DNA from 4 places in the Pseudomonas sp. SA233 genome. Region 4 is predicted to be linked to each of the others. Evidence: riboswitches for the same ligand, from Rfam matches in the RefSeq annotation. Region 4 holds a riboswitch; each other region holds the start of a gene.
What was found. A riboswitch is a leader RNA that binds a small molecule or an ion and turns the genes downstream of it on or off. The one in region 4 is predicted to bind cobalamin.
Positions count from the first base shown of each region.

Region 1 (5,432 bases), 590 kb from region 4:
AGGGTCGTTGGCGAAGGCGATCCAGGCCTTGCGGTAGAGCAGGGTATCGATGTTGATGAACGAGGCAATCACATCGTGGCCTTCGGTGGCGCATACCTTGGGTAACGGCCTGGGTGGCCCGAAGGGCATCTGCGACACCGGAAAGCGCTGCAAGGTACCTTCCGCCGCTACCTCGTAGGCCTGCCAGATTTCCTGGTCGAGCAGTACGTAGACATAACCCTGGCGCAGGAGGCGCAACTGGTCGGTGTGCATCGGGTGGAAGATGATTTCGCTGTCGTCTGCCAGGCGATAGGGGCGCCCTGTATCCGGGCGCGGGGCGTAGGCCTCGCGCAGCAGTAGAATTGGCAGGCCGGAGCGTTCGCAGGCATTGCAGGTGCCGTAGGTGTTGGGGATCTCTTCCTGCATGGCGATGTGGATGGCTTTGCTGATGCTCATCAGGAGTTCCTTTCCAGTGATTTGACGCAACGGCCAAAACACTAGCGAGGAACGCCTTCGCGGGGGAGCAATGGGCTTCCTAAAACGTTGTAGGATTTTTCGCTTTAGTCCCTCTGTAGGAGCGGCCTTGTGTCGCGACGGGCTGCGCAGGAGCCCCAGGATCTTGCCGGCAATAAAAGTCTATTGCCCCAACATCTGCCGCACTAGCCACTGCCCTGCCGGCCCGAGCGCGCGCCGGCTCGACCAGGCCACGTCCATGTCTACCCGTCGCGGATACCCGGCCACCTGCAACTCCACCAGCCCACTGCCAAACCGTGCCACCAGTGCCCTGGGCAGCTCGGCCCAGCCGAACCCGCGCACGGCAAACTCCAGCAAGGTGAGGTAGTCAGGTGCCGACCAGGCTTGGCCACGACCGTGGTGCAGGCTGGGAGCATAGGTCTTGATATACAGCTGCCGGACGTTCTCCAGGTGCTGCGTCTGCACCTGGGGCAAAGCCGCCAGCGGATGCTCGCTGGCCACGTACACCCCAAACTCTGCCTGCTCGGGCAAGCGTGCCACGGCAACGTCAGCGGGGTAGCTGGGCTGGGTAGCAAGAATGCCGACGTGTGCCAGGCCCTGCTGGATCAGCTCGATCACATCGGCATCTTCCGACGGGCCGCAGCGCAGCTCGGTATGCGGGTAGTGCTGGGCGAAGCGGGCCATCACCGCGCCCTGGAAGGTCACGCTGTAGCTGTCCGACATCACCACCGAGACCAGTGCCTCGACGTTTTCCGCCAGCCGCACTGCCAGGGCGTCAAGCCGGGCGCTGGCATCGAGTATCGCCTCGACATGGCTCAGCACCTGCCGCCCAGCTTCGTTCAGCGTGGGGTGGCGACCGCCACGCTCGAACAACGGGCAACCCACATCGGCCTCGAAATTGGCGATAGCAATGCTGATGGTGGACTGGCTCTTGCGCAACTTGCGCGCCGCAGCGGAAAACGAACCCAGCGATGCGGCTTCGACAAAGGCGACCAGAGCTTCGGGTGAGTAGCGCATGGTATTGATAAAACCGATGGTAGCTATGTCGCGAGTATCAGTTCTATCAAAGAAAATAGGAAGCACGACTCACGCACTGGATGGAATCTGCAATGAAAAATGTCTCTTTCACCGAACGCCTGGTTCACGCCGTCGGCTATGAAGTGTTCGCCGTGCTGCTGTGTGCGCCTCTGTTGTCCTGGATCATGGGCAAGTCGCTGGCGACGGCGGGGGCGCTGGCGGTGACCCTGTCGGTGATCGCCATGCTGTGGAACATGGTCTACAACGCGCTGGTCGATCGCTACGTGCGGGTCGAGCGCATCCACTGGAAGGCCAGCGCACGCTTTGCACACGGCCTGGGCTTCGAAGCCGGGCTGGTGGTGTGGTGCCTGCCGGTGGCGGCGTGGATGCTGGAAATTTCGTTGCTGCAGGCGTTCATGGTGGAGTTGGGCTTCTTCGTGATCATCCTGCCCTACACCGTGCTGTACAACTGGGCCTTCGACAAAGCCCGGCACCTGCTGATGCAGCGTCGCCTTGCATGAAAACTACCAGCCTGCGCTGCTCCTCGATTTGTGCATTGTGCGGATATCCTGGGGCTGCTTCGCAGCCCTTTCGCGACACAAGGCCGCTCCTACAGGGACGGCGCAGGCTTCAGGCTTGCGCTGTACCTGTGGGAGCGGCTTTAGCCGCGAACACCGGCGCAGCCGGTGCCATCTATAGTTGACCGCGTCAGCCCATAAAAAAACGGGGCATGCCATCGCTGGCATGCCCCGTTTTTCAAACCGTTAAAGTGCCTCAGGCAACCTTGACGATCCAGCCAGCCGGTGCTTCCACGTCACCGCTCTGGATACCGGTCAGCTCGTTGTAGAGCTTCTGGGTAACCGGGCCGACCTTTTCCAGGTCGTGGAACACGTGCAGCTTGCCGTTGTACTCGATGCCGCCGATCGGAGTGATCACCGCAGCGGTACCGCAGGCGCCGGCTTCGATGAAACGGTCAAGCTTGTTGATTTCCACATCGCCTTCGATCACGGTCAGGCCCAGGCGCGATTGCGCCAGTTCCATCAGCGACAGGCGGGTGATGCCTGGCAGCACCGAAGCCGATTTCGGGGTGACGAACTCGTTGTTGGCGGTAATGCCGAAGAAGTTGGCCGAACCGACTTCCTCGATCTTGGTGTGGGTCAGCGGGTCGAGGTAGATGGCGTCGGCGAAGTTGGCTTTCTTCGCTTCTGCACCCGGCTGCAGGCTGGCGGCGTAGTTGCCACCGACCTTGGCCGCGCCGGTGCCTTGCGGGGCTGCGCGGTCGAAGCTGGAGATCTGGAAGTTGTGCGGCTTCATGCCGCCCTTGAAGTACGAGCCAACCGGGATGGCGAAGATCGAGAAGATGAACTCGGGGGCGGTGCGCACGCCAATGTTGTCACCGGTGCCGATCACGAACGGGCGCAGGTAGAGGGCGCCTTTACCATGCGGTGGCACGAACTTCTCGTTGGCCTTGACCACTTGCTTGCACGCCTCGATGAATACATCGGTCGGCACCTGCGGCATCAGCAGGCGGGCGCAGCTGCGCTGCATGCGGGCGGCGTTCTGGTCCGGGCGGAACAGGTTGATCGAACCGTCCTTGCAACGGTAGGCCTTGAGGCCCTCGAAGCACTGCTGGCCGTAGTGCAGGGCAGTGGAGCCTTCACTGATGTGCAGTACGTTGTCTTCGGTCAGGGTGCCCTTGTCCCACTCGCCATTGCGCCATACGGACAGGTAGCGTTTGTCGGTCTTGATGTAGTCGAAACCCAGCTTGTCCCAATTAATGCTTTCGTTGCTCATGACACCCTCATTGTCTTGCAAGTGCCCGATTGCTCGGGCTGCTGTTATATGCGCACCACGCCACCATAATACATCCGTGGCAGATCGGGAACGGCCAGTCACGAATTGATAGCCTGCAATGCATTTATTGCGGCACGGCGCAGGTATTGCAGCGGGGCTGCGAGGTGCTCGCCACAACATTTTCAGTGCCTGTGAGAGCGCGCGCCGCCCGCGCGGCGCTTCGCAGCACAAGGCTGCTCCTACATCTGTTTCGGGCCAGTAACGCCTGTACCAATGCGCGCGACCGCCTTGTTTGTCCGGCACGATATCGAGGTGGACACCAAGGGACCGCGCGCCTTTGCCTCAGGAATAATTGGCCCGAAACAGATGTAGGAGCAGCCTTGTGCTGCGAAGCGCCGCGCGGGCGGCGCTCGATCTCACAGGCGCTACAAGAATCGAGGCGAGCCAATGGTTGACCACCCGCCAGCCACTGCGTAGCCTTGCCACTTCGAGGTTCTTCGGCCAGGCCGAAGCTAAGACGGGAACGCGGTACAAGCCGCGGCTGCCCCCGCAACTGTAAGCACCGACAACGGATCGACACAGCCACTGCGCCCGCGCGCGGGAAGGCGTCATCCCGCCAGACCGCTGCACCAGCGGGCACATGGAACGGTGCAAGCCAGGAGACCTGCCTCGTCACGTTTTCGACTTTCAACCGGGCGGGGTGATCCGGTGGCGAACAAGCCCGGCCGGCCTGGCCTGCGGTTGTCGTCCTGCATGCCCGCGCCAATCTGCCAAGGGCAATGCGACATGAAAACACTGGCCAAGCTCCCCGTCACCATCGTCACCGGCTTCCTCGGCTCGGGCAAGACTACCTTGCTGCGCCACATGCTCGACAACGCCCAGGGCCGCCGCATTGCGGTAATCGTCAACGAGTTCGGCGAGCTGGGCATCGACGGCGAAATCCTCAAGCAGTGCAGCATCGGTTGCACCGAGGAAGAAGCCACCGGCCGCGTCTACGAGCTGGCCAACGGCTGCCTGTGCTGCACCGTGCAGGAAGAGTTCTTCCCGGTGATGCGCGAGCTGGTGGCACGCCGTGGCGACCTGGACCATATCCTCATCGAAACCAGCGGCCTGGCTCTGCCCAAACCGCTGGTGCAAGCCTTCCAGTGGCCGGAAATCCGCAATGCCTGCACCGTCGACGCGGTGATCACGGTCGTCGACAGCCCGGCCGTGGCCGCCGGCACCTTTGCCGCCTACCCGGACCAGGTCGATGCCCAGCGCAAGCTCGACCCCAACCTGGACCACGAGTCGCCGCTGCACGAACTGTTCGCCGACCAGCTGGCCAGCGCCGACCTGGTGGTGCTGAACAAGGCCGACCTGATCGACGCCGAAGGCCTGGCCAAGGTGCGCGCCGAGGTGGCCGAAGAACTGCCTCCGGCGGTCAAGGTTGTCGAGGCCAGCAGCGGCAAGCTGCCGCTGGAGGTGCTGCTGGGTGTGGGCGCCGAGTCCGAGGCGCACATCGATGGTCGCCGTACCCACCATGATTCCCACCATGACGGTGATGACCATGACGATCATGACCACGACGCCTTCGACTCCATCTCCATCGACCTGCCCGAGGCCGACGAAAGCCTGCTGCTCGACGCCCTGACCCAGCTGGTGGTGGAATTCGGCATCCTGCGTGCCAAAGGCTTCGCTGCCATCCCGGGCAAGCCGATGCGCCTGCTGGTACAAGGCGTGGGCACCCGTTTCGACAAGCACTTCGACCGCGCCTGGCGCGTCGACGAGCCGCGCATCACCCGCCTGGTGCTGATCGGCCAGGACCTCGACGCCGCCCAGCTGGAAGCGCGCCTGCGCCAGGCACTGGGCGCCTGACCCATGCACCTGCTGCGGACCCAGCCCGGCGGCTTCGTGCCGGATGACAGCATTGCCGACCTCGGCCAGACGCCCGCCGAGCTGGTGATTCTCTGCAGCGGCGATTCGCACCTGGCATTGCTCGCCGATACCGCCGAGCAATTGCCCGAGGATTACCCCAGCCTGCGCCTGGCCAACCCGATGCAGGTACAGAACCATGCCTCGGTCGACCTGTACGTCGACCAGGTGCTGCGCCATGCCAAGGTCATCCTGGTATCGCTGCACGGTGGCGTCGGCTACTGGCGCTATGGCGTCGAGCAGTTGGTCGAGTTGGC
Region 1 covers NZ_CP096449.1:2,756,322-2,761,753, forward strand. Annotated here, with positions in the region: gene M1D87_RS12885 (T6SS effector BTH_I2691 family protein) at 1-435, opposite strand, end outside; gene M1D87_RS12890 (LysR family transcriptional regulator) at 616-1,470, opposite strand; gene M1D87_RS12895 (multidrug/biocide efflux PACE transporter) at 1,563-1,991, shown strand; gene M1D87_RS12900 (branched-chain amino acid aminotransferase) at 2,245-3,264, opposite strand; cobalamin riboswitch at 3,738-3,950, shown strand; gene cobW (cobalamin biosynthesis protein CobW) at 4,051-5,118, shown strand; gene cobN (cobaltochelatase subunit CobN) at 5,122-5,432, shown strand, end outside.
Region 1: another riboswitch for cobalamin. It lies ahead of cobW (cobalamin biosynthesis protein CobW); the one in region 4 lies ahead of M1D87_RS09965 (ABC transporter substrate-binding protein).

Region 2 (5,432 bases), 950 kb from region 4:
CGAGGGTGATGCCGCTGGGGCGGTGCTTGGTGTCGTTGAAGGTCAGTGGCGCCAGCGAAGTGTTGACCAGCACGCTGACGTTGGGGTTGGCAGCTATCCAGGCTTCTTCTTCGGCGGTCAGGGCGGTGAGGTGGCGCTGCAGCAGCAGGCTGGTGTTGCCACTGCTCCAGCGGCGCAGGATATTCAGGCGTTCGCTTTCGCTGATACGCGCCAGCGCCTTGTTGACCAACTGTTGCAGACGCGGGTTGTCACTGGCCATGGCAAAGGCAAACGCGCCAGGGGCAACCTGACAGAAGTGGTCGATCTTCAGTGTGCCCTGGTAACTCTTGCCAATCGCGAAGTCGGTACTGATGGCATCGCCCAGGTAGGCGTCGGCCTCGCCCAGTTCGACGGCGGCCAACCCGGCCAGGGTCGAGCGATACAAGCTCAATTGCGCCTTGGGGTACAGGCTGCGGACGCTGCTGGCCGGCAGGTAATGATCGACCATGGCCAGGCGCAGGCCCGCGAGGTCGGGGGTGTTCTTCAGGCTGCGCCCCTCGCGGGTGACGATGACCGGCAGGTCGTCGGCGTAGCTTGAACTGAGGCTGAGCTGGGCATCCGCTGCCTCGAAGGCGTTGGAGCTGCCCAGCAGGTCGATACGGCCGTCGCGTAGCGCAGCGATGGCTTCGTGGCGGCTGTCGTAGCGTCGTACTTCAATGGTGGTGCCCAGCTGTTCAGCGATGATACCTGCGTAATCGGCGCTGAGGCCTTCATAGTCGCGCTGGCTGACATTGATTTCCAGCGGTGGGTAGTCGGGGCGCGAACTGCCAAGTACCAGGTGCTGGCGTTGCTGGAGCCATTGCCGCTCTTCGCTGGACAGCGCGAGCGGGGCGGCGGCGCTGACCGAGCGTGCCAGCAACTGGCGGGGTTCGCTGTTGGCCAGCAGCGCGCCGGAATTGGCCAGGCCGATGACCAGAAGGGCGCTTGCCAGCAGGCGCTTCATTGCCACCGAGCGCTCAGTAGACGCTGTTGCGCTTGGCCAGGTCGACCATCTCAACCAGCGATTCGGTCTTGAGCTTTTCCATGATGCGGCCCCGGTAGGTGCTGATGGTCTTGGCACTGAGGTTCATGCAGGTGCCGATATTCTTGTTGTTTTCGCCGCGCGCCAGGCGTCGCAGCACTTCCATTTCCCGGTTGGACAGGCTGTTCAGGCGCACCGGCTCGCTTTCCAGCGAGTTGCTGTTGACCGACATCTGCGGAAAGGTCGAGTAGCCCTTGACCAGGGCCTTCAGGGCAAACAGCAACGCTTCGTGGTCTTCTTCCTTGGTGACAAAAGCGCCGATGCCAGCATCCAGGCAGCGCCGCACATACAGGTCGGTGGCCTGGCCGGTCAGCACCATGATCTTGGGCGCCGGCTCCAGGCATTGCAGGCGCTTTATCACTTCCATGCCATCCAGGCCGGGCAGGCCGATGTCGAGAATTACCACATCCGGTCGCAGGTCGCGGGCCACCTGCGCCACCTCGCTGCCATTGCCGACCTCGCCGACAACACGGAAGCGCTCGCGTTCGAGCAACAAGCGCAAGGACAGCCGGACGATGGGGTGGTCGTCGACGATCAGCACGGTAGTCATGAAGAAAACTCCTGTCAGGATGTGGTCCGCTTCCTGGATCACTCAGGAATACGTCTGCAAGTGGGGTTATCGGAAGCGCTGCACGATACGACCATTCCCGAAGTTTGGTAATGCCGAGTATAGAAGTGTTGAAAGTCCACGTGCTTGTTGTTGAAAAGTCCTACAAAAAGTGGGAAAGACATCACCCTGGCAAAGCGGCGATGCCTGTTTTTGTAGTCGTCATGCGCAGGCGGAGTGTGATTTGCTCACGCGCTGGGTTGAGGCGGGGTTGTTGGCCAGTGCCTGGCCGACCCGTGTCGGGCGTGCCACCAACTGGCCGGTGCAGTTCGGGCAGCGGCCCTGGAAACGGGTTTCGGCGCAGGTGCGGCAGAAGGTGCATTCGAAGGAGCAGATCAGCGCATCGGGGCTGTCACCCGGCAGGTCGGTATCGCAGCACTCGCAGTTTGGGCGTAGGTCCAGCATGGGCATGACTCCTGTTTGCAGGCGGGAAACCGGAGTCTGCTACGCCTGCGGCGAACCTGGCAATGCTCAGTCGCCAGGGCGATACAGGTGGGCGTGCCCGGCGCGATACAAGGCCGATTCGGCAAACGGTGTGTCGCCCAGCACATGGCCCACAAGGATCAGCGCCGTGCGCCGGAAATCCTTGGCCGCGACGCGTTCCACTATATCACCGAGGGTACCGCGCACCCAGTCCTGGTCCGGCCAGGTGGCACGATGCACCACCGCCACCGGGCAGTGCGTGCCGTAGTGCGGCAGCAGTTCTTCGACGATACGCGACAGGTGCTTGACCCCCAGGTGAATCGCCAGGGTGCTGCCATGGCGCGCCAGCTCGCCCAGCTGCTCGCCGGGCGGCATCGGCGAGCTGTCACCATAGCGGGTGAGGATAACGGTCTGAGCTACCTGGGGCAGGGTCAGTTCGCAGCCGAGCAGGGCGGCGCTGGCCGCCGTGGCGGTGACCCCGGGGATGATCTGGTAATCGATGCCCAGCGCCTGCAGATGGCGGATCTGCTCGCCGATGGCGCCGTACAGGCTGGGGTCGCCACTGTGTACCCGAGCTACATCCTGGCCTTGCTCATGCGCACTGCGCATGGCGGCAATGATCTGTTCCAGGTGCAGTTCGGCGCTGTTGATCACGGTCTCGGCCTGGTGGCCCTCAAGCACGGCGGCCGGCACCAGCGAGCCGGCATAGATGATCACCGGGCACTGGCGGATCAGCCGTTGGCCCTTGACCGTGATCAGTTCCGGGTCGCCGGGGCCGGCGCCGATGAAGTAGACCGTCATGGAAAGTCCTTGCAGGAAAGAGGGGAAACGTTCAACAGGCCAGGGCGAGGGTAGCCGGGCCCAGTACCTGGCGTGTCAGCAGCAACCTGGCGGTGCCAACTCGCTGGCTGGCCAGGGCCAGTGCCGCACTCTCCGCCACGCCCCAGCAGCCACAGTGGGCATGGGCAGCGGCGGAACGGTGGCTGAGTCGGGGTTCGTAGGGTTGCAACTGCGCGGTATCGTACAACACCAAAGGCAGACCGAGGCGTTCGGCCAGTTGCTGCAAGCCGGGTTCGTCGGCCTTCAGGCTGATGCTGGCGATGCCTTGCAGGTCAGCCAACGCCAGGCCCTGGGTGGCCAGGGCCTGGCGTAGCAAGATTTGCAGCGTATCCGCCGGGCAACCCCGACGACAGCCGAAACCGGCGTAGAAGGCAGGCATCAGGCCTGGCTGGAGCGCCGGAACAGCCAGGCGCTGAGCAGGCCCAGGGCCAGCCAGAATGCGGCGTTGGTCAGCCAGGAGGCCACTTTGAACTGGGTTTCCAAGGCGGCGGGGGCCAGGCTCTCGTGCACTTCGGGTTGCGGCGCACCGATCACATGGGGAATGACCAGCAGCACAGCGCCCAGCGCCCTCAGCAACCAGTGGCGAGCGAACACCAGCAGGGCCAGGCCCAGCGCGGTGGCACTGGCGGTGCCGATCCACCAAGCCTGGCGTTGCCCCAGGTCGGCTGCGGCAGTACCTGGCAGTTCCGGCGGCAGGCCCAGGGTCGGGGCCAGGCAGAACACAGCGAAGCCGGCCAGGCCCCAGAGTGCGCCGGTGCCGGCTCGCTTGGGTTCACGCAGGCTGTACAGGGCGGTGAGAATCAGGGCGAAGCCGACCGCGACTACCAGGTTGCCGCCGGTGGTGGACAGCACTCGCTGCCAGCCGTCTTCAGGTGCCCAGGCTTCGGCGCTGTGTTCATGCGCTGCCACTTCGCCAACATGCTCGTGCTCGGCAACGGGGGCCGAGGATTCGTAGGTTTCTGCCTCGAGAATCAGTGGGGCGACCCAAAAGCTCTGCAGCAGGGTCAGCAGCAAGGCCGCCAGCAACCCGCTGAAGCCCGCGGTGCGGGCAATGCGTGTGATCATCGGGCGTACTCAGTGGCAGGGGAATGCGGCGCTGTGGCGGGTGTCGTGGGCGGCGTTGTGCACGGCCTCGATGTGCGAAAAGCCGGCGAAGTACACCAGACACAGGCCCAGCAGGCTGGCGCCGATGGCGATGACGACACGCTGGCTGAGGGTGACGGGGGTGGTAATGCTGTGTTGCTTGGCGCTGGTGACGGGCATGACGCGTTCCTCTGCTTTTTGTGGGCAACGGGCAAGCGCGGCAGCCCCGAGCGTGGCAGCCCAGGGGAATGCAACAGCGCCCGCCCACCGCGGGGTGTTCATGAACGCCAGGCCGGTCTCCGGGCTTGCGAGGAGGAGCCAGGCTCCTGGAAAGCGTCACCTTCCCATGCCGGGGATCAGGCACAGTGGTACAGACGCTTCGCTCGCTTACCGTTGCGGGGGCAGCACCGGCCTTGTCCGGCCCTGCTGGAGGGCCTGTGACGCACCGGTTTCCCGTTTCACCCCCATCGGGGGCACCTGAACGCGAGGCATAAGGAGACCATGGGGCGGGGCTGGCGTCAATTGCCCTGATGGTAGGGCTTTGGTTTTGCAGTGCCTGGGAGATCGAGCGCCGCCCGCGCGGCGCTTCGCGGCACAAGGCCGCTCCTACATCTGTTTCGGGCCAGTTACTCCTGTGAGTTCACCTCTGTCCGTCTTGTTTGTTCCATTCCGATATCGAAGGGCGCACGACTGCTCCTCATCAATCTTCAGCCAAGCACCAAGGCGGCAACCCACTTGGCACAGGAGTAATTGGCCGGAAACAGATGTAGGAGCGGCCTTGTGCCGCGAAGCGCCGCGCGGGCGGCGCTCGATCTCACAGGCGCTGAAAAGCTCAAGGCATGCACACTCAAGCCCTCATGTAAGCCGGTTCGGCCTGTAGTGGTCTATGCCGTGAGCATCCCCCCGGTCAGCCCCGGGCAAACGCCGCCAGCTTCTCGCCATCCAACCGGTAGCGCACCCACTCATCCTGCGCTTCGGCCCCCAGCTTCTGATAGAAGCCGATAGCCGGCTCGTTCCAGTCCAGTACGCTCCATTCCAGCCGTCCGCAATTCTTCGCCACCGCCTCGCGGGCGATGTGCCGCAGCAATTGCCGTCCGGCACCGTCGCCGCGCTGCTCGGGCGTTATGTACAGGTCTTCCAGGTAGATGCCGTTGCGCCCGAGCCAGGTCGAGTAGCTGTAGAAATACACGGCAAAGCCGATTGCCCGGCCATCGCGCTCGCACATCAGGCTATGCACGGTGCTGCCCTCGCCAAAAAGGCTGTGCTCGATATCGGCAACGCTCGCGATCACCTCGTGGCGGGCGCGTTCGTACTCTGCCAGTTCGGTGATGAAGGCAAGTATCTGCTCGGCGTCGGCGCGAACGGCAGGACGGATGGTGAGGCTCATGGGACGGCTTCCTTGATCTGATGGTAGCGGTA
Region 2 covers NZ_CP096449.1:3,112,345-3,117,776, reverse strand. Annotated here, with positions in the region: gene M1D87_RS14555 (transporter substrate-binding domain-containing protein) at 1-982, opposite strand, end outside; gene M1D87_RS14550 (response regulator transcription factor) at 996-1,610, opposite strand; gene M1D87_RS14545 (DUF1272 domain-containing protein) at 1,830-2,072, opposite strand; gene cobM (precorrin-4 C(11)-methyltransferase) at 2,139-2,891, opposite strand; gene M1D87_RS14535 (cobalamin biosynthesis protein) at 2,923-3,309, opposite strand; gene M1D87_RS14530 (CbtA family protein) at 3,309-3,995, opposite strand; gene M1D87_RS14525 (CbtB domain-containing protein) at 4,005-4,193, opposite strand; cobalamin riboswitch at 4,287-4,509, opposite strand; gene M1D87_RS14520 (GNAT family N-acetyltransferase) at 4,921-5,400, opposite strand.
Region 2: another riboswitch for cobalamin. It lies ahead of M1D87_RS14525 (CbtB domain-containing protein); the one in region 4 lies ahead of M1D87_RS09965 (ABC transporter substrate-binding protein).

Region 3 (5,432 bases), 810 kb from region 4:
ACCAGCCGAAGCGTTCGAAGCGCTCGTTGCGGTAGCCCCACATGGCGTCCAAGGTGTTGCTCAGGCGGTACAGCACCACGCCAGGCGCGCCGGCGACCACGAACCAGAACAGCGCGGCGAATACTGCATCGCTGCCATTCTCCAGCACCGACTCGGTGGCCGCCCGGGCCACCGCAGGCTCGTCAAGTTCGCGGGTTTCGCGGCTGACCAAATAGCCCACACGGCGCCGCGCTTCTTGCAGGTCACCCTGGCGCAAGGCACTGGCCACTGGCAACACGTGTTCACCCAGGCTGCGCAGCCCGACGGCGCAGTACAGCGCCAGCACGTCGACCAACCAGCCGATGTACGGCAGCCAGGAGAGGATCAGTGCCACCAGGGTAAGCGGCACCACAGCCAGGAACCATGCGCTCACCCCGTGGCTGCGCCAGCCGCGCCCACCGGCATTCAGGCGGCGCTCGAGGTTACTGGCCATGTTGCCGAAGGCTACCAGCGGATGGCGCCGCTGCGGTTCGCCCAGCAAGGCATCCAGGGCCACCCCGGCCACGGTCAGCAAGGCCACGCTCATTGGCGCTCTCCCCATTGGTTCTCAAAGAGCATTTCACTCAAGGGCCGTTCCTCGGCCCAGTTTTCCAGCACCAGCATCGGTGCCGGGTAGAACTCGGTTACCGGCCCCAGGCACAGCACCGCGACCGGCTTGGCCCCGGTCGGCATGCCCAGCAGCGCCGCCAGCGCCTGCGGGTCGAACAGCGACACCCAGCCCATGCCCAGGCCTTCGCCACGGGCTGCCAGCCACAGGTTCTGGATGGCGCAGGCCAGCGATGCCAGGTCCATTTCCGGCAGGGTGCGGCGGCCGAAGATATGCGGCTCGCGGTTGTCCATCAGGGCGGCCACCAGCAACTCGGCGCAGTCATTGATGCCCTCCACCTTCAGTTTCATGAAGGCGTCGGAGCGTTCGCCCAAGGCTTCGGCGGTAAGCACACGCTCTGCTTCCACCAACGCCTGGATGCGCGCACGCAAATCGCGCCGGGTGATGCGGATGAAACGCCAGGGCTGCATCAGCCCGACACTCGGCGCCTGGTGCGCGGCAGCCAACAGGCGGCCCAGCAGTTCCGGGGCTACCTCGCCACCGGCGAAATGGCGCATGTCACGGCGTTCGCCGATGGCCCGATAGATCGCGGCGCGCTCGGCGTCGCTGTAGGCGTGTTCGCTCATGGTCGCAACAGCGCCGCCGCCGCATCAGGGTTGGAGGGAAAGTAGAAGTGCACGTAGGAAGCCGTCAGCCGACCCAGACGGTACACCGCTTCGTTGCCACGCCCGCCGTTGGGGCTCAGACCACGTGCGATCGGCTCCAGTACGGTACTGGTCAACGAATGGTGATAGGTGTGACCGCGCAGGGTGCCTTCCGGCAGTTCCACCGCCTGCAGGGCCAAGGCAGCCAGGCGCTTCTGCATGGTCGCTTCGCCCGGCAGCAGGCCGAGCAGCTCGGCACGCTCGCCGGCCACGTCGGTCAGGGCATCGAGCAGATACAGCATGCCGCCGCACTCGGCCAGCAACGGTTTGCCCTGGGCGTGATGGGCACGGATCGCCTCGCTCATCGGCGCATTGCCGGCCAGGGCGTGGTGGTGCAGTTCGGGATAACCGCCCGGCAGATACAGGCTGTCCACTGCTGGTAGTTCGCGGTCATGCAGCGGCGAGAAAAACTCCAGCTGCGCGCCCAGGTTGCGCAGCAGGTCGAGGTTGGCGCCATAGGTGAAGGCAAAGGCCTCGTCCCGCGCCACGCCAATGCGCACACCGGTCAACGAGGCGGTAGTGGCTTGCGGCTCGGGTTCGGCAAAGGTCACTGGCGGCGGCAAGGCGGCATCGCAACTGGCGCCAAGCGCCTCGGCAGCGGCATCCAGGCGAGCGTCCAGGTCGTTCAGCTCGCTGGCCTGGACCAGCCCCAGGTGACGGCTGGGTAGCTCTATACCGCGCTCGCGGGACAAGCCGCCATACCAGCGCAGGCCTTCGGTCAGGCTACCTTCCAGCAGCTGCGCGTGGCGCAGGCTGCCCACCCGGTTGGCCAACACACCGGCAAACGGCAGGTCCGCCTGGTAGCGTGCCAGGCCCAGGGCCAGCGCGCCGAAGGTCTGGGCCATGGCCGTGCCGTCGATCACCGCCAGCACCGGCACGCCGAAGTGGCGCGCCAGGTCGGCGCTGGACGGCGTGCCGTCGAACAGCCCCATCACCCCTTCGATCAGGATCAGGTCGGCCTCGCCGGCGGCTTCCCACAGCAGGCGGCGGCTTTCATCGGCGCCGATCATCCACAGGTCGAGCTGGTACACCGGCGCGCCGCTGGCTCGCTCAAGGATCATCGGGTCGAGAAAGTCGGGGCCGCACTTGAACACCCGCACTTTGCGCCCAAGGTTGCGGTGCAGCCGGGCCAACGCGGCGGTGACGGTGGTCTTGCCCTGACCAGAGGCCGGTGCCGCGATCAGTACGGCAGGGCAATGGCGCGGCTGGCTCACAGTTCCACGCCCTTCTGTGCACGTATACCGGCCTGGAACGCGTGCTTGAGCATGCCCATTTCGGTAACGGTGTCGGCCAGCTCGATCATCTCGGGTTTCGCGGCACGGCCAGTGACGATCACATGCTGCATCGGTGGGCGGGCCTGGATGTCGGACAGCACCTGGTCAAGGTCGAGGTAGCCGTGCTTGAGGGCGATGTTCAGTTCATCGAGCACCACGAACTGCACGCTCGGATCTTGCAGCAACTGGCGCGAAACGGCCCAGGCTGCTTCGGCGGCGGCAATGTCGCGCTGGCGATCCTGGGTTTCCCAGGTAAAGCCCTCGCCCATCACGTGGTAGCGCACCTGCTCGGGGAAGCGGCGGAAGAACAGCTCTTCGCCGGTGCTGTTGCGGCCCTTGATGAACTGCACCACACCGCACTGCATGCCATGGCCCAGGGCGCGCGCGAGCATACCGAAGGCCGAGCTGCTCTTGCCCTTGCCGTTGCCGGTCAGCACCAGCAGCAGGCCGCATTCGTTGGGGGAATTGGCGATGCGTTCGTCGATGATCGCCTTCTTGCGCTGCATGCGCGCCAGGTGGCGTTCGTCGCGTTCGGTGGATTCGCTCATCAGGGTTCTCCGCTGGCTGTCGCCACGGCAACGCGGCGACAGGTAAAAGGCGGGCAGACGGAGAACGCGCAGGGGCCGTGGCCGTACGCCACGGTGCACCGCGCATCACCCTCCGTGATGCCGTTGGCAGTATCAGGCCGGTCTCCGGGCTTGTGAGCGGGCCTTGGCCCAGGCCTGCGCGCCTTCCCGGGTGCTGGCACCCAGTGGCCCTGCGCGGCCGCGACTCACCTACCGTTGCGGGGGCAGCGCCGGAATCGCGCCATGCTGGCACCCACCGGCTTCCCAGTTTCACCCTGCCCAGTCGGGGCTGGCAGGGCACCTGAAACACGCGCGAAGGTTAGAGGGTTGCACCGGGAGCGTCAATCGAAGCGGGCCGCTTTGCAGCCGAACAGGCTCCGCCTGGGTAATGGCCAATTCACCTGGTTGTGCCACACTGAATACAGTGATATCACATAGCCATCACTTTCAGCTGAACGCGATCACAACTACAACAGGAGAGCGCAGCATGCGAGGCCAGATCATCAACAACCCGCGCCTGGAGTTTCTTGCCCCGGTGCTGGAGCGCTGGGGCGACTGTATCGACCGCTTCAACCAGTTTGCCGGCGATGCCGAAGCACCTTACTGGCATGGCGCCGCCGCCAATACGGGGCTGCTTGCCGCAGCGGCCTGGCAAGCCGAACTGGCGGCGCTGCAGCAGTTTGCCGGCAAGAAGCAGCGCGACGAAGGTGAACACGAAGGGCGCTGCGACCTGTCGATCAGCAGTGCCGATGAAGCGCTGTACCTCAGTGTCAGTCAGCGCTGGCCAAGAATCGCGAGGCTGGACATGGCCGACGCCCTGCAGCAGACCACTGCCCTCGCGCGCCAGGTGGCCTACCCCAGCCAGTTGAAAGCTGGTGCGCTGTTCATCAGCCCGTGGAAGGCTGGCCAGCATGCCAGCCCCGAGGAACTGCAGGACCTGGTCGACGATCTGCAGAAACATACCGCCTGTGCCATCGCCTGGTACTTCCCGTATGCCTACCGCAAGTTGCACAACGAGCTGGGGCAGTATTTCCCGGGGGTGGCGTTGCTGCTCAAGCAGGCTTGAAGCAACTTCGGCTCGGGCCGGGCGACGTGGCTTCTATGGGAGCGGGCGTGCCCGCGAAGAATCCAACGCGGTGGCTGGCACCGGCTGCGCCGGTGTTCGCGGGCGCGCCCGCTCCCACAGAGCCCCTGCTAAACCTTTCAGTTATATGCGGCTCCGGTTTTGCCGTCTGTGTATTTCGAGTCCTCGGCGGTCATTCGAGGCTCTTGTCGTAGTGAACGACCACCAGCCGCGGCTAAACAGTATGGTGGCAGCTGTACGTGGGTTAGCCAACCGGGACGTCAGGCACCCGGCGCACCCGCAGGTGCCCCACACACAGCCGCCATAAGGCGTCAATGCCGATTACTCGGTATTGCTCAACTGCGGTGTCTGACGATTTCGGGCGGCTAACCCGGTCATTGAAGGTCAACGACATGCCGAGACTAGAGGCCGCATTTGGCGCGCGCAACGGAGAATAGGTGTTAAGAATATCTTTGGGAAACGGCCTACAAGAAAGGTGTTAAATCTGATTCTTGGTCTCGCCCCGACGCCACCTTTGCAACAGCAGCGCATCTCACTGGCGCATTGAGTCACCACCAGACCTGCATGCTCTTGCTCTTGCTCTTGATCTTGCTCTTGCTCTTGCTCTTGCTCTTGCTCTTGATCTTGCTCTTGATCTTGATCTTCGCGACTTCAGGAGGCCGAGCAGAGGTCTTGCGGAGGGAGGTGACGGGCATGGATGCCCGTCAAGCGCTGAGGCCCCATGGATGGGGCCTGCAGCGCGTACTCCCGGGAGCAAGACCGGCGCGAGGGAACCCCGGAGCGCAGCGCAGGGGCCGGATGATGGGAGCGCAGCGTTTTTTGGTTACTTTTTGCCGCGTTTGGCAAAAAGTGACTCGCCGTAAGGGCGAAAAGGTGAGTAAGCGTCGCCATCGTAAATGGACTATGCGCGAGATCAATACCAGTACTTTTTCCGCTCTTCGCTCTTCGCTCTTCGCTCTTCGCTCTTCGCTCTTCGCTCTTCGCTCTTCGCTCTTCGCTTTCAAGCGTGGGCTTCAACAACAAGGTCAACATTCATTTTCGAAGGTGGCGCTTAATCACCTTTCCGCCCTTACGGCGGGTCACTTTTTGTCAAACGCGACAAAAAGTAACCAAAAAACGCTGGCTCCCATCATCCGGCCCCTCCGCTTCGCTCCGGGGTCCCCTCGCTACGGGCCTGCTCCCGGGAGTACGCGCTGCAGGCCCCATCCATGGGGCCTC
Region 3 covers NZ_CP096449.1:1,357,232-1,362,663, reverse strand. Annotated here, with positions in the region: gene cbiB (adenosylcobinamide-phosphate synthase CbiB) at 1-565, opposite strand, end outside; gene bluB (5,6-dimethylbenzimidazole synthase) at 562-1,212, opposite strand; gene M1D87_RS06330 (cobyrinate a,c-diamide synthase) at 1,209-2,504, opposite strand; gene cobO (cob(I)yrinic acid a,c-diamide adenosyltransferase) at 2,501-3,112, opposite strand; cobalamin riboswitch at 3,231-3,450, opposite strand; gene M1D87_RS06320 (hypothetical protein) at 3,618-4,196, shown strand; gene M1D87_RS06315 (hypothetical protein) at 4,763-4,909, opposite strand.
Region 3: another riboswitch for cobalamin. It lies ahead of cobO (cob(I)yrinic acid a,c-diamide adenosyltransferase); the one in region 4 lies ahead of M1D87_RS09965 (ABC transporter substrate-binding protein).

Region 4 (5,432 bases):
CTGGAACTGGCGCTGGCGCACCAGTGGCAGGTGTCGGCCAATGCGGCGATCGTGCGCGCAAGGTACGACGACTTCGACGAAATGGTCGGCGGCATGGCACAGGATCGTGCGGGCAATCGCCCGGCCAATGTCCCGCGGCGTACCGCCAACCTGTGGCTGAGCAAAGGCTTCGGCCAGCGGCTGGAGGCCGGCATTGGCGCGCGTTATGTGGACGAGCGCTATGCCAATACCGCCAACACCCAGAGCGCCCCCGGCTACACCGTGGTGGATGCCGACATCGGCTGGCAGGTGTTGCCGGATGTGCGGCTGGGGTTGCAGTTGAACAACCTGTTCGACCGTGAGTATGTGCAGTCGGCGTTCAGTGGCCAGCAGTGGCTGATGGGGATGCCACGGTCGTACTTTGCGACGGTGGATTACAGCTTCTGATCTGAACTGCCTGCACCGGCCTCTTCGCGGGTAAACCCGCTCCCACAGGGATATCACAGAATTCAAATACGGTGAGGTACCTGTGGGAGCGGGTTTACCCGCGAAGAGGCCGGCACAGGTAGCACAAAAACATCTACCGCCACGTCACGCTTTAGTTATAAGATAACGTTTCAGTTGACATCCATTCCTATCAGCGACCTCCCATGACAAGCGCCAGTGCCACCCCCACCCTGCTCACCCAGCGCCTGCAGAGCATCGACGCCCTGCGCGGCCTGGTAATCCTGTTCATGCTCCTGGACCACGTTCGTGAAACCTTCTTCCTGCACCGCCAGGTCAGTGACCCGATGGCCATCGATACCACCGAGCCCACGCTGTTCTTCAGCCGCACCCTGGCCCACCTGTGCGCGCCGGTGTTCGTCTTGCTGACCGGCCTTTCAGCCTGGCTGTATGGCGAGAAACACCAGGGCCGCGGCGATGTCTCGGCGTTCCTGTTCAAGCGCGGGCTGTTCCTGGTGGTGCTGGAGTTCACCCTGGTCAATTTCGCCTGGACCTTCCAGCTGCCGCCCAGCGTCATCTACCTGCAAGTGATCTGGGCCATCGGCGTGAGCATGATCGCCCTGTCGCTGCTGGTGTGGTTGCCACGTGCCGCCCTGATCGCCGTGGGCGCAATCATCATCGCCGGCCACAACCTGCTCGATGGCCTGCACTTCGGGGTCGAATCCGCCCTGCACGTGCCATGGGCGATCCTGCATGACCGGGGCTGGCTGGAGTTCTCCGAAAGCCTGCGCCTGCGCACCTCCTACCCGGTGCTGCCGTGGATCGGTGTCATCGCCCTGGGCTACGGCTTGGGTCCTTGGTTCGCCCGCGCGAGCGAGGCCGGCCAACGCCAGCATCGCCTGCTGCTGGCCGGGCTGATCGCGCTGCTGGGCTTTGTCGTGCTGCGCCTGGTCAACGGCTACGGCGAGGCACCATGGAGCGTTTACCCGACCGTCACGCAAACCCTGATGAGCTTCTTCAACATCACCAAGTACCCGCCGTCGCTGCTGTTCCTGGCCCTGACCCTGGGCTGTGGCCTGCTGTTGCTGCGCGCCTTCGAACGCGCCGGCCAGGCCCGCTGGATCAGTGCCCTGGCGGTGTTCGGCGCGGCACCGATGTTCTTCTACCTGCTGCACCTGTATGTACTGAAGCTGCTGTACCTGGCCAGCGTGGCGCTGTTCGGCCGCAACCATGGCGACTACTTCGGCTTCGATGGCATCGCCGCGGTGTGGCTGGGGGCAGTGCTGCTGGCAGTTTCGCTGTACCGGCCGGTGCGCTGGTTCGCCCGCCTGAAGGCGCGGCGGCGCGACATCACCTGGCTGAAGTACTTCTGAAAAGCGTTTTCACCCGGCGGCACGATGGTCTACCATGCCGGCCGCCGGTTTCCACCACGGAATCAATAGGGAATCCCAGGCCCGCCAATTCGGGCCAAACGGAACTGCCCCCGCAACTGTAGGTGCCGAGCCTGCTCCATCAATGCCACTGGGCCACGAACCCGGGAAGGCCGGAGCCAGGCCATGACGCACCAGTCAGGAGACCTGCCGGCCTACATTCACCAACCGGCGGGGTGTCCGGGATTGGCCATCAGTGTTGCCCCTGCCGCCAGCTGGGGCTCGGCGATGCCTGTCCGTGCGTTCCTCACCCGAACTGTCCGATAGGAGATCGCCCAGCATGCTGCCCCGTTTTGCCACCCTGCTCGCCGGCCTCGGCCTCACCGGCCTGGCCCAGGCTGCTGCCACCCACTACCCGCTGACGGTCGACAACTGCGGCAAGCCGCAAACCTTCGCCCAGGCGCCGCAACGCGCGGTCACCATTGGCCAGGCCAGTACCGAGATGCTCTACGCGCTGGGGCTGGGCGACAAACTGGCGGCCACCTCGCTGTGGTTCAACAATGTGCTGCCCGAGTACCAGGTGCAGAACGCCAAGGTGCCTCGCCTGGCCGACAACGAGCCCAGCTTCGAGGCGGTAGTGGGCAAGCGCCCGCAACTGGTGACGGTGCAGTTCGAATGGATGGTCGGTGCCCAGGGGGCGGTCGCCACCCGCGAACAGTTCGATGAACTGGGCATCCCCACCTACCTGCTGCCATCGGACTGCGAAGGCAAGGACAACCTGGTGGGTGCCGATGGCACCCGCCTGCAGGCGTTCCAGGTCGACACTATCTACAAGAGCGTCAGCCAGCTGGCGGCAATCTTCGACGTGCAGGACCGTGGCACAGCCCTGAATGCCGAGCTCAGAGGCCGCCTGGACAGTGCCAAGGCGCAACTGGTCGACAAGGACCTGTCCGCCACCTCGGCGCTGTTCTGGTTCTCCAGCGCCGACCTGCACATCGACCCCTATGTGGCGGGCCGCCAGGGGGTCGCCGATTTCATGCTGCGCACCCTTGGCGTGCGCAACGTGGTCGAGTCCAGCGAAGAATGGCCGACCGTAGGCTGGGAAACCCTGGCCAAGGCCAACCCCACCTGGCTGATCATTGCCCGCATGGACCGCCGCCGCTACCCCGCCGACGACTACCAGAAGAAGCTGGCATTCCTGCGTAGCGACCCGGTGACGCGCAACATGGACGCGGTGAAGCACGACCGCATCATCATCCTCGACGCCGACGCCATGCAGGCCGGCATTCGCTTGTTCAGCGGCCTGCAGACACTGGCCGCCGCCTTCGCCAGCGGCAAAGCAGCCCAGTGATGATGCGCCTGCTACCCTGCATCGCCGTTGCCCTGGCCGCCCTGTTGGCGGCCCTGCTGGCCGGCACCGCCATCGGCGAAACCAACCTGTCGCCCGGCGTGGTCGGCCAGGTACTGGCCAACCACCTGTGGCAGGCCGGCTACCCGGTCGACCCGATCGACGCCGGCATCGTCTGGAACTACCGCCTGCCCCGCACCCTGGTTGCCGCGGCCTGCGGCGCCGGCCTGGCCACCTGCGGCGTGATCCTCCAGGCACTGTTGCGCAACCCGTTGGCCGAGCCTTACCTGCTGGGGCTGTCTGCCGGCGCCTCGACCGGTGCGGTGCTGGTGGGCCTGCTGGGCTTCGGCAGCCTGGCGCTGAGCATGTCCGGCGGCGCGTTCATCGGTGCCCTGGCAGCGTTCGCTTTGGTACTGTTGCTGGCCCGGGCAGCCGGCCCCAGCAGCAACAATGCCCAGGTGATCCTTGCCGGGATCGCCGGCTCGCAACTGTTCAACGCCCTTACCGCCTTCCTCATCACCATGTCGGCCACCGCCGAGCAGGCGCGCGGCATCCTGTTCTGGCTGCTGGGCAACCTCAGTGGCGTACGTTGGCCTTCGGTGTGGCTGGCCGTGCCAGTTGTACTGTTCGGGCTGTTGGTGTGCCTGTGGCATCGCCGTGCCTTGGATGCCTTCACCTTCGGTGCCGACTCGGCGGCGTCGCTGGGCATCCCGGTGCGGCGTACCCAATTGCTGCTGATCAGCTGCGCGGCGCTGGTGACCGCGGTGATGGTGTCCATCGTCGGCGCCATCGGTTTTGTCGGGCTGGTGATCCCCCATGCCCTGCGCCTGCTGCTCGGCCCCGGGCACAGCCGCCTGCTGCCCGCCAGCGCACTGGGCGGGGCACTGTTCCTGATTGCCGCCGACATCCTGTCGCGCATCTTGATCCCTGGCCAGGTGATCCCCGTGGGCGTAGTCACGGCTCTGCTCGGCGCACCGGTCTTCGCGCTGATCCTGGTCAGCCGCCGGGGGCGCCCATGACGGTCATGACGGCGCTACAGCTGGCCCCCTTGAGTTGCCAGAACCTGGGGCTGCAACTGGCCGGCAATACCGTGCTCAGCGATATCGAACTGAGCGTTGTCGCCGGTGAAACCCTGGGCGTCGTCGGCCCCAACGGTTCCGGCAAGTCCTCGCTGCTGAAGGTGCTGGCCGGGCTGCGCAAGCCAGGCAACGGCAGTGTGCAGTTGCTGGGCGAACCGCTGGCACAGTTGCCCCGCCGCCGTGTCGCCCAGGCCTTGGCGCTGGTCGAACAGCAGGCCGACACCCTCGATGCGATCAGCGTGTTCGATGCCGTTGCCCTGGGCCGCACCCCCTGGCTGTCGGTGCTGGCGCCGTTCTCCCGGGAAGACCGTGTGATCGTCGAGCAAGCCCTGGCCGACCTCGACGCTTTGCACCTGCGCGCACGCCTTTGGGGGTCGCTGTCCGGGGGCGAGCGCCAGCGCGTGCACATCGCCCGAGCCCTGGCACAGCGGCCGCAGGTGCTGCTGCTGGACGAGCCGACCAACCACCTGGATATCCAGCACCAGCTGAGCCTGTTGCAACAGGTGCAGGCCCTGCCGGTGACCACCCTGGTGGCCCTGCACGACCTCAACCAGGCGCTCACCTGCGACCGCGTCGCGGTGCTCGACAAGGGCCGCCTGGTCGCCCTCGGCAAACCGCTCGAGGTGCTTACACCCGAGCGCCTGCTGAACACCTTCGGCGTGCACGCCCATTACCTCATCGACCCCTTCGACGGCGCGCACATCCTGCGTTTTCGCGCCCCCTGAACAGGAAGTTCTGCCCATGCCGCGCCCTGTCGTTTTGCTGCTCGCCAGCGCCCTGCTCGCGCCCCCTGCGCTGGCCGACTCCGCCCAATCGCAAAGCAACGGTTTTGTCGAGGATGGCCGCTGGAGCCTGCTCAACCGCAGCGTATTCGACCAGCGCGACTACAAGCATGGCGGGCGCAACAGTGCCGGGCGCAACGCCTACAAGCCGCGCGATGAACGTAGCGGCAAGGCCGAGGAATGGGCCTATGGCCTGATGGGCACCTTCCGGTCCGGTTTCACCCAGGGGCTGATTGGTGTCGGGGTCGACGCCCACGCCTACCTGGGCGTGCAACTCGACAGCGGTGGCGGGCGCGTGGGCAAGGCACGCTTGCTCGGGGTGGATAACGAGGGGCACCCGAAGAACGAATACAGCCGTGCCGGCGCAGCATTGAAACTGCGCATGGCCAATACTGTGCTGTCCTACGGTGAGCAACGGGTCAAGACCCCG
Region 4 covers NZ_CP096449.1:2,164,667-2,170,098, reverse strand. Annotated here, with positions in the region: gene M1D87_RS09975 (TonB-dependent receptor) at 1-426, shown strand, start outside; gene M1D87_RS09970 (DUF1624 domain-containing protein) at 630-1,796, shown strand; cobalamin riboswitch at 1,825-2,022, shown strand; gene M1D87_RS09965 (ABC transporter substrate-binding protein) at 2,134-3,144, shown strand; gene M1D87_RS09960 (FecCD family ABC transporter permease) at 3,144-4,160, shown strand; gene M1D87_RS09955 (ABC transporter ATP-binding protein) at 4,157-4,945, shown strand; gene M1D87_RS09950 (OprD family porin) at 4,962-5,432, shown strand, end outside.